One region of the Variovorax sp. P4_D9 genome, then DNA from elsewhere that is predicted to be linked to it. Evidence: predicted binding sites of a transcription regulator. Region 1 holds the regulator's gene; the other holds the start of a gene.
The links. The regulator FNR, encoded in region 1, switches genes on or off when oxygen is low (the NO sensors DNR and NnrR bind a similar motif). The targets are predictions, from matches to a motif close to TTGATNNNNATCAA.

Region 1 (4,776 bases):
GCCGCTGTTCTTCCAGAAGTCGACCACCGAAGCGGTCACCGGCGTCCAGCCGCTGACGCCGCTGCAACTCGCGGGCCGCGACATCTACGTGCGCGAGGGCTGCTACAACTGCCACTCGCAGATGATCCGGCCGTTCCGCGCCGAGACGCTGCGCTACGGCCACTACTCGGTGGCCGGCGAATTCGTCTACGACCACCCCTTCCAGTGGGGCAGCAAGCGCACCGGGCCCGACCTGCACCGGGTCGGCGGCAAGTACAGCGACGAATGGCAGCGCATCCACCTGAACAACCCGCGCGACGTGGTGCCCGAGTCGAACATGCCTGCCTACACCTGGCTCGAGAAGACGCCGCTCGACGGCGCCGAGTCGGTCGCCCACATGACGGCGCTGCGCCGGGTCGGCGTTCCCTACACCGACGCCCAGATCGCGGCCGCTCCGGCTGAGGTCAAGGGCAAGAGCGAGATGGACGCCATCGTCGCGTACCTGCAGTCGCTCGGTCTCGCACTCAAGTAAGTAGGAGCGCAACGATGGACACCATCACCACCCTGCGGATCGCCGCCACGCTGGCGTCGTTCGCCACTTTCATGGGCATCCTGGTTTGGGCCTATTCGCGCCGCAACGCGAAGGCCTTCGAAGAGGCCGCACGACTCCCCTTCGAAGAGGACCCCTCATGAGTGACTTCACCAGCGACTTCTGGTCGCACTTCGTGACCGCCATCTCGCTTGGCGGCATCCTGGCCTGCGCACTGCTGCTGTGGCTGACCGCACGCTTCCGCGGCCCGGCCAGCACCGACAACACCACCGGCCACGTCTGGGACGAAGACTTGCGCGAGATGAACAACCCGTTGCCGCGCTGGTGGATGGGCCTGTTCGTGCTGACCATCGTGTTCGGCATCGGCTACCTGGTGGTGTTCCCGGGCCTCGGCAGCTACCGCGGCACGCTCGCCTGGAGCACCCAGGGCGAATACGCCAAGGATGTCGAGAGGGCCAACGCCGAACTGGCGCCGGTCTACGCCGCCTACTCGGCCCAGCCGGTCGAACGCCTGGCCGGCGATGCCGGCGCGATGGCGATCGGCGAGCGCCTGTTCCTCAACAACTGCGCGCAGTGCCACGGCTCGGATGCGCGCGGCAGCAAGGGCTTCCCGAACCTGACTGATGGCGAATGGCTGCACGGCGGCACGCCCGAGAAGATCCACGAGACCATCGCGCTCGGCCGCGTCGGCGTGATGCCGCCGATGGCCGAGGCGGTCGGTTCGGCCGAGGACGTCAAGAACCTCGCCAACTACGTGCTGAGCCTGTCGGGCAGCCCGCACGACTCGGTGCGCGCCGGACTCGGCAAGAGCAAGTTCACGGTCTGCGCGGCCTGCCACGGCATCGGCGGCGTCGGCAACCCTGCGGTGGGTGCTCCGAACCTGGCCGACAAGATCTGGCTGCACGGCTACGGGCAGGAGGCGATCATCGCGATGATCAATGGCGGCAAGACCAACCAGATGCCGGCGCAGCAGGGTCGCCTGACCGAGGCACAGATCCATGTGCTGACCGCCTACGTCTGGGGCCTGTCCAACAAGTCGGCCGCCGCAGGGCAATGAAGGCGATGGCCTGAGGTCCCCATGAGCGATTCCCTGCCCGGACCGACGCCGCCGCCGCGCACCGTGATTCCGATCGCGCCGGTCGAGGAGGGCGTCGGCCTCTACGCGGCCCACAAGAAGATCTATCCGCGCAGCGTCAGCGGCTATTTCGCTCGCTGGCGCTGGGCGTTGGTGTTCGCGACGCAGCTGGTGTTCTACGGACTGCCGTGGCTGGAGTGGGGCCAGCGCCAGGCCGTGCTGTTCGACCTCGGCGCGCGGCGCTTCTTCCTGTTCGGACTGGTGCTCTATCCGCAGGACCTGATCTACCTGACCGGGCTGCTGGTGATCTCGGCCCTTTCGCTGTTCCTGTTCACCGCGGTGGCGGGCCGCCTGTGGTGCGGCTATGCCTGCCCGCAGACCGTCTACACCGAGATCTTCATGTGGGTCGAGGAGAAGATCGAAGGCAGCCGCATAGCGCGGATGCGACTCGACAGCGGCGACTTCTCGACCGAGAAGCTGGTCAAGAAGTGGTTCAAGCATGTGGTCTGGATCTCGATCGGGCTCTGGACCGGCTTCACCTTCGTCGGCTACTTCACGCCGATCCGCGAACTGGCCATGGAGTTCCTGCAGACCCGCATGGGCTCCTGGGAAATCTTCTGGGTCTTGTTCTACGGCTTTGCGACCTACGGCAACGCCGGCTTCATGCGCGAGCAGGTGTGCAAGTACATGTGCCCCTATGCGCGCTTCCAGAGCGCGATGTTCGACCGAGACACGCTGATCGTCAGCTATGACGCCGCGCGCGGAGAGCCGCGCGGCGTGCCGGCCAAGGCGCGGGCAGCCGCGGCGCCGGCGCTCGGCCACTGCATCGACTGCAAGCTGTGCGTGCAGGTCTGCCCGACGGGGATCGATATCCGCCAGGGCCTGCAGTTCGAATGCATCGGCTGCGGCCTCTGCGTGGACGCCTGCAACATCGTCATGGACAAGATGGAGACCCCGCGCGGCCTGATCCGCTATGCCACCCAGAACAGCATGGCCGGACGCTGGACGCCGCAGCAGGTGCTGCGCCGCGTGCTGCGGCCGCGGGTGCTGATCTACACCACGATATTGGGCGTGCTGTGCATCGGCCTGCTCGCCAGCCTGGTGACGCGCACGCCGCTCAAGGTCGACGTCGTGCGCGATCGCGCGTCGCTGGCGCGCATCGTCGAGGGCGGCCAACTCGAGAATGTCTATCGCCTGCAGATCATGAATGCCACCGAGCAGGTGCAGCGCTACCGGATCGAGGCAAGCGGCCTCGAAGGGCTGCACGTGTCCTCGGAATCCGTGGTCGAGGTCGCGCCGGCGCAGTCGCGCTGGGTGGCGGTCCGGCTGCAGCTGCCCTACGGCGCGGCACCGGCCGGCTCGCACAAGGTGCACTTCGATGTCCGAGCGGAAGGCGGCCTGGGCAGCGTGTCCGAGAAGGCCGTGTTCCTGGTCCCGCGATGAACCCCCTGGTGTCCAAGGAGACGATGATGACCGACGAGAACGACGCGATCCGCCCCTGTCCGCCCTGGTACCGCTTTCCGCTGGTGTGGATGGTGATCGGCGGGCCGGGCGTGGTGGTGATCGCGAGCTTCACCACGCTGTGGCTGGCCCTGCGCACGCCCGATCCGGTGGTCGACGAGAACTACTACCGCAAGGGCGTGGAAATCAACCGCACGCTGCCCGACAAGAAGCTGATGCCGGCGGTGGCCGGTCGAAACCACGCGTTGACGCCGAGCGCCGACATCCCGGCCCCGAGGCGCTGAGGCCATGCAGGCGCAGCGCTGGATGTGGATTCTCTGGCCGGCCTTCCTGCTGGCTTGCGCACTCGAGGTGCTGGTGTTCGCGCTGGTCGACCCGGGCGACCTGCACTGGCGCGGCGAGGCGCTCGGGGCCTCGCGGCAGGCCGTCTACACGGTCGGGTTCTTCACCTTCTGGCTGCTGGCCATGGGGTCGGGCGCGCTGACGCTGATGTTGACCCGCTCGGCGCGCGAAATCAACTACCCGGCGGATTGACGATGTGCCGGAGCGCCTCGGGGTCGAGGATGCGCACATTGCGCTGCTCGACCTCGACGATGCCGTCGGCCGCGAATCTCGACAGTGTCCGGCTGACGGTCTCGAGCTTGAGCCCGAGATAGCTGCCGATCTCTTCGCGGGTCATGCGCAGCACCAGCTCGGAGCGCGAGAAGCCGCGCGCATGCAGCCGCTGCACCAGGTTCAGCAGGAAGGCCGCCAGCCGCTCCTCGGCCCGCATGCTGCCGAGCAGCAGCATCACGCCGTGCTCGCGGACGATCTCGCGGCTCATGATCTGGTGCACGTGGCGCTGCAGCGCCGTGACTTCGCGCGACAGCTCCTCGATGCGGTCGAAGGGCATCACGCAGACCTCGGAATCCTCCAGCGCCACGGCGTCGCAGGTGTGCTGGTCGTTGACGATGCCGTCGAGCCCGATGATCTCGCCCGCCATCTGGAAACCCGTGACCTGGTCGCGCCCGTCCTCGCTGGTGACCCGGGTCTTGAAGACGCCGGTGCGGATCGCATAGAGCGAGGTGAAGGGCTCGCCGTTGCGGAACAGGGTCTCGCGCCGCTTGACCTTGCGCCGCGTGGCGACGATATCGTCGATGCGCTGCAGTTCGCCGGGCGCCAGGCCCACCGGCATGCAGAGTTCGCGCAGATTGCAGTTGGAACAGGCGACCTTGATATTTTCTGGTTTCATTGATGCAGTCGAGGTCATGGGGGGATTGTCCGATGGGCAGTGGGCCGGATGCTTGACCCAGGTCAATGATTGCGGGTCGCGACAGCGGCATAGTGACACACCAAAGCCCTTGCCGTCGCCCGCGATGCTCCTTGCCTCCGCTCCCGTTCTTACGCCGTCCCTCCCGGCGCCCACGCCGGCCGTGCTGAATCAATTCGACGTCCCGGGGCCGCGCTACACCTCCTATCCGACCGCGGACCGCTTTGTCGACGCCTTCACGGCCGAGGACTATGCGCAGTCGCTCGAGCAGCGCGGTGGGGCTGGTGCCAGCGCCCGGGCGCTGTCGCTCTACGTGCACATCCCGTTCTGCGAGTCGCTCTGCTACTACTGCGCTTGCAACAAGATCGTGACCAAGCACAAGAGCAAGGGCGGCGAGTACCTGGACTACCTGGCCCGCGAGATCTCGCTGCAGGTCGAGAAGCTCGGCCGCGGTGCGGTCGT
Region 2 (4,776 bases), on a different contig from region 1:
CGCCACGCCGCCCGACAGCTTGGCAATGCGTTCGTCCAGCTGCGTGCGGTCGTACTCGCTGGTCTGCAGCTCGCGTTCCTTGCGGATGGCGCCGATCCGGTCCCGGATCGCCTGCGGGTCGCCGCCGCCGCCGATGATCGTGGTGCTCTCCTTTTCGACCACCACGCGGCGCGCCCGGCCCAGATTGTCCGGCGTCGCCTTCGCGAGCGTCAGCCCGAGCTCGCTCGACAGCACCTGCCCGCCGGTCAGGATGCCGATGTCCTGCAGCATGGCCTTGCGCCGATCGCCGAAGCCGGGGGCCTTCACGGCGCAGGTCTTCACGACGCCACGGACACTGTTGATGACCAGCGTGGCCAGCGCGTCGGCGTCCACCTCCTCGGCAATCACAAGCAGCGGCGCGCCTGACTTCGCCGCCGCCTCGAGCAGCGGCACGAGGTCGTTGATCGCCGAGAGCCTCTGGTCGCACAGGACGATCAGCGCGTTCTCCAGCACCGCCGCCTGCTTCTCGGCGTTGTTGACGAAATAGGGCGACAGGTATCCGCGGTCGAACTGCAGGCCCTCGACGATCTCGAGTTCGCTGACCCGTCCGGAGCCGTCCTCGATCGACACCGCACCTTCGCGGCCCACCTTGTCCATCRCATTCGCGATGAGCTCGCCGATCGAGCGGTCGTTGTTGGCCGAGATGGCCGCCACGTGGGCGATCTCCTGCGAAGTCGTGCAGGGTTGCGAGATGGCCTTCAGCGTGTTCACGACCGCCTCCGCGCCGAGGTCGATGCCGCGCTTGAGGTCCATCGGGTTCATGCCGGCGGCCAGGTATTTCAGGCCCTCCTGGATCATGGCGTGCGCCAGCACGGTGGCGGTGGTGGTGCCGTCACCCGCCATCTCGCTGGTGCGGGCGGCGACCTCGCGCAGCAGCTGCGCGCCCATGTTCTCGAAGCGGTCTTCCAACTCGATCGATTTGGCGACCACGACGCCGGAGTTGACGATCTGGGGCGCGCCGTACTCGCTGTCGATGATCACCGTGCGACCCCGGGGGCCGAGGGTCACCTTGACGGCATCGGCGAGCGTGTCAACGCCGCTGCGGATCTTTTCACGCGCATCTTCCCCGAACAAAAGCTTTTTGGCTGTCATGGCGAAATCTCCTGGAGTGGCGACGAAGGCGTCGCGTCGGGTCCTGAAACGAGGGAAGCCGACGGTAAGGCGATCGCCCGCGGCGCCGTTTGATCGGGCGCAAGCCACGAAACCGGCGCGGCGCATTCCGGAAACCTTGCCGAGCACTTGCGCTGCGTCAAGGCATCGGCATTGGCCTTGCGCGATCCTGAGGTTCGATACCGCGTCCGGCGCGGCGATCCGTCCATGCTTCCGAGGAGTCCGATCGATGCCGACCATTCCATAGAATCTTCGTCTTGGTGGATGGCTAGGCCCGGTATTCGATTTCGGGCTGATTTTCCGTCGATGACATTCGTCAACGGTTCGAGGGTTCAGAGGGCGCAGATGTTGGACTCCTCACTGAGCATCGTTTTAGCGCAGCATGGTTCAAATGAACTCTCCCGAAGGTCAACACATCGCTCTCGGCGATGCTCACCTGCATCCGGCAGCAACCGTCGCCGACCATCTGGGAGTGGATCTGCACAATGGCCTGACGGTTGAACAGGCGACGCGGCGRCGTGAGATCTACGGCCAGAACCGCCTGCCCGAGGTGCAGCCGCGAGGATTGGTCCGGCGCTTGGTCGACCAGTTCCGCGACTTCATGGTGCTGGTGTTGATAGCTGCTGCGATGTTGTCCGGGTTCATCGGGGACGTTGCGGATACCGTCGTCATCGTCGCCATCGTCGTTCTCAACGCCGCCATCGGCCTCACCCAGGAATGGCGCGCGGAGCGTGCGCTCGATGCCCTGAAGCGCCTGGCCAGTCCGCATGCAACCGTTCGACGAGAAGGCCGCGCATTAACCCTCGAGACCTCGCACCTGGTTCCGGGCGACGTCGTGCTTCTGGAAGCGGGAAACCTCGTGCCGGCCGATTTGCGGCTGCACCAAGTGGCGCAACTGCGTGTGGACGAATCGTCGTTGACAGGGGAATCGGTGACGGTCGAGAAGCATACGACCCACCTGCCGAAAGGCGACCATGCGCTTGGCGATCGACTCAACATGGCATTCAAGGGAACGCTGGTCACCCATGGACGCGCCGAAGGACTGGTGGTTGCCACGGGACAGGAAACCCAGTTGGGCCGCATCGCAGGCTTGTTGCGAGACACGGAAGTGCGGAGCACGCCTTTGCAGCTTCGCCTGGCCGCGTTCGGCAAACGGCTTTCCCTCGTCGTCCTGTGCATCTGCGCCCTGATTTTCGGTATTGGCGTGGCCCGGGGAGAACAGGTACTGCTGATGGCGCTGACGGCCATCAGTCTAGCGGTGGCGGCGATTCCCGAGGCGCTGCCCGCCGTGGTGACCGTCCTGCTGGCGTTGGGGGCGCGCCGCATGGTGAGGGTGAATGCTCTGGTGCGGCGGCTTCCTTCCGTGGAGACGTTGGGCTCGGTCAGCGTGATCTGCTCCGACAAGACGGGCACGCTGACGCAAAACCGCATGCGCGTCCAGGTCGTCGACTATCCTGGAGGAGGAGCGCCGGAGCCACTGTGGGCCGCCGCGCTGCTGTGCACCGATGCCAGCCTGGATGCGGAGGGCCGCTGGGTGGGCGACCCCACCGAGACCGCGTTGGTCGAAGGGGCCCAGGACAACGGCATGAAGCCACAGGAGGTGCGGTCGGCGCACGCTCGTTTGTACGAGTGGCCATTTGATTCCGGGCGCAAACGGATGAGCACGCTGCACCGCGAGGGTGATAGCTGGCTCGTCATCACCAAGGGTGCGCCTGAAACGCTGCTGCCGCGGTGCACGCACGCCGCAGCGGGGCAGGACCAGCGCACGCTCGATGTTGTCCAGGCGCTGGATGCCGCTGCGGCGATGGCGGCGCAAGGCCTACGGGTCCTGGCAATAGCCCGTCGCTCGTTCGCACAGGACCCGACCGGGCAATCGTCCGACGCGGTGGAGGCCAACCTCGCGCTGCTCGGACTTGTGGGCTTGGCCGATCCGCCGCGTCCGCAGGCGAAAGCCGCCGTCGCAGATTGCCGCAGTGCGGGCATCACGCCCGTGATGATCACAGGCGACCACCCAGCGACAGCATTGGCCATCGCGCGCGAACTGGGGATCTCCGAAGGCGACGCCACGGTGCTTACAGGCTCGCAACTCGCTGCGATGGACGACGATACACTGCGACGCTTGGCCGGGGATGTGCATGTGTATGCGCGGGTCGACCCTTCTCAGAAGATACGCATCGTTCAGGCCTTGCAGGCCCAAGGCCAGTTCGTAGCCATGACGGGTGATGGCGTGAACGACGCGCCGGCACTGAAGCAGGCAGACATCGGAGTTGCAATGGGCCTCGGCGGCACCGACGTCGCGCGCGAGGCCGCGAGCCTGGTGCTGCTCGACGACAACTTCGCCAGCATCGTGGCCGCGGTGCGCGAGGGAAGGCGCATCTTCGACAACATCCGGAAGTTCATCCGCTACGCAATGGCGGGGAATTCCGGGGAGATCTGGACGCTATTTCTCGCGCCTCTGATCGGCTTGCCGACCCCCCTGTTGCCACTGCACATCCTATGGGTGAACTTGGTCACCGACGGCCTGCCTGGACTGGCGCTCGCCGCGGAACCTGCCGAACGGGGCGTCATGAAGCGGCCGCCGCGCCCGCCGGGTGAAAGCGTTTTCGCCGGCGGGTTGTGGCAGCACACGCTCTGGGTAGGTCTCCTGATCGCGGGTCTGTGTCTCGGAGTGCAGGCGTGGGCCTTGCAAACGGGCATGCACTGGCAGACGATGGTGTTCACCGTGCTCACCCTGTCCCAAATGGGGCATGTGCTGGCGATCCGTTCAGAGAGGGATTCGCTCTTCACCCAGGGCTTGCTCAGCAACGTGCCGTTGGTTGGAGCTGTCCTTTCGACCTTCGTGATGCAGATGGCCGTGATCTACGTACCCATGTTTCAGTCGCTGTTTCACACCGAGGCGTTGTCGCTTGGCGAACTCGCGATATGCCTGGCATGCGCCGTCATGGTGTTTGCCGCGGTCGAAGTGGAGAAGTGGCTGCGCAGGTTGACGCTATGTTCCGTGCCCTCCGCCGCGGTGGTCTGACTGCCGGCAGGCAGGCGAATTCTCATTTCGAGACAAGGAGAGATGACCATGAAGATCTTAATGGCGGTGGACGGAAGCGACTACACGCAGTACATGCTCGAATACGTGGCTGCGCAGAGCGGTTGGCTCGGCGAAGCAGACAAGGTCACGGTCGTGACTGTGGTGCCCCCGCTGCCTGTGCGTGTGAGGGGCCTGATGGACGAGGCCGGCGCGCAGGCCTACTACAGGGATGAGGCCGCGGTGGCTTTGCAATCCGTGCTTGAGTTCGCGGACCAGCACCATTGGAAGCCTTTCATTGTTCACAGAGTGGGGTCGCCTGCCAAGGTCATATCCGACATGGCGTCCGAAGAAGGGATGGAGCTGATCGTCATGGGGTCTCATGGCCACTCCGCCCTCGGATCATTGCTGCTGGGCTCCGTGACCGCACGGGTCCTGGCGCAATCCAAGGTTCCGGTACTCGTCATTCGGCGGTGACGCGGCATATGCCCGCGGCGCTGTGGCGCCGGTTAGCGGCCGGGTCGAAATTCAACCAGCGCTCGGTCTGAGCTTCGCGACCACGACGATCGTCGTGAGCGTACGACACGTATGGAGATGCTCGCTCGGGT

Region 2: AC1DY5_RS15880 (cation-translocating P-type ATPase) is a predicted target of FNR. The motif match lies at 1,456-1,469, and genes of this name have one in related genera.

What each region holds. Positions count from the first base shown of each region.
Region 1 covers NZ_JBFUIU010000016.1:14,309-19,084, forward strand. The annotation lists gene ccoO (cytochrome-c oxidase, cbb3-type subunit II) at 1-511, shown strand, start outside; gene AC1DY5_RS03425 (cbb3-type cytochrome oxidase subunit 3) at 526-672, shown strand; gene ccoP (cytochrome-c oxidase, cbb3-type subunit III) at 669-1,586, shown strand; gene ccoG (cytochrome c oxidase accessory protein CcoG) at 1,608-3,047, shown strand; gene AC1DY5_RS03440 (FixH family protein) at 3,044-3,349, shown strand; gene AC1DY5_RS03445 (hypothetical protein) at 3,354-3,599, shown strand; gene fnr (fumarate/nitrate reduction transcriptional regulator Fnr) at 3,580-4,296, opposite strand; gene hemN (oxygen-independent coproporphyrinogen III oxidase) at 4,421-4,776, shown strand, end outside.
Region 2 covers NZ_JBFUIU010000125.1:8,359-13,134, forward strand. The annotation lists gene groL (chaperonin GroEL) at 1-1,131, opposite strand, end outside; gene AC1DY5_RS15880 (cation-translocating P-type ATPase) at 1,541-4,171, shown strand; gene AC1DY5_RS15885 (universal stress protein) at 4,214-4,645, shown strand.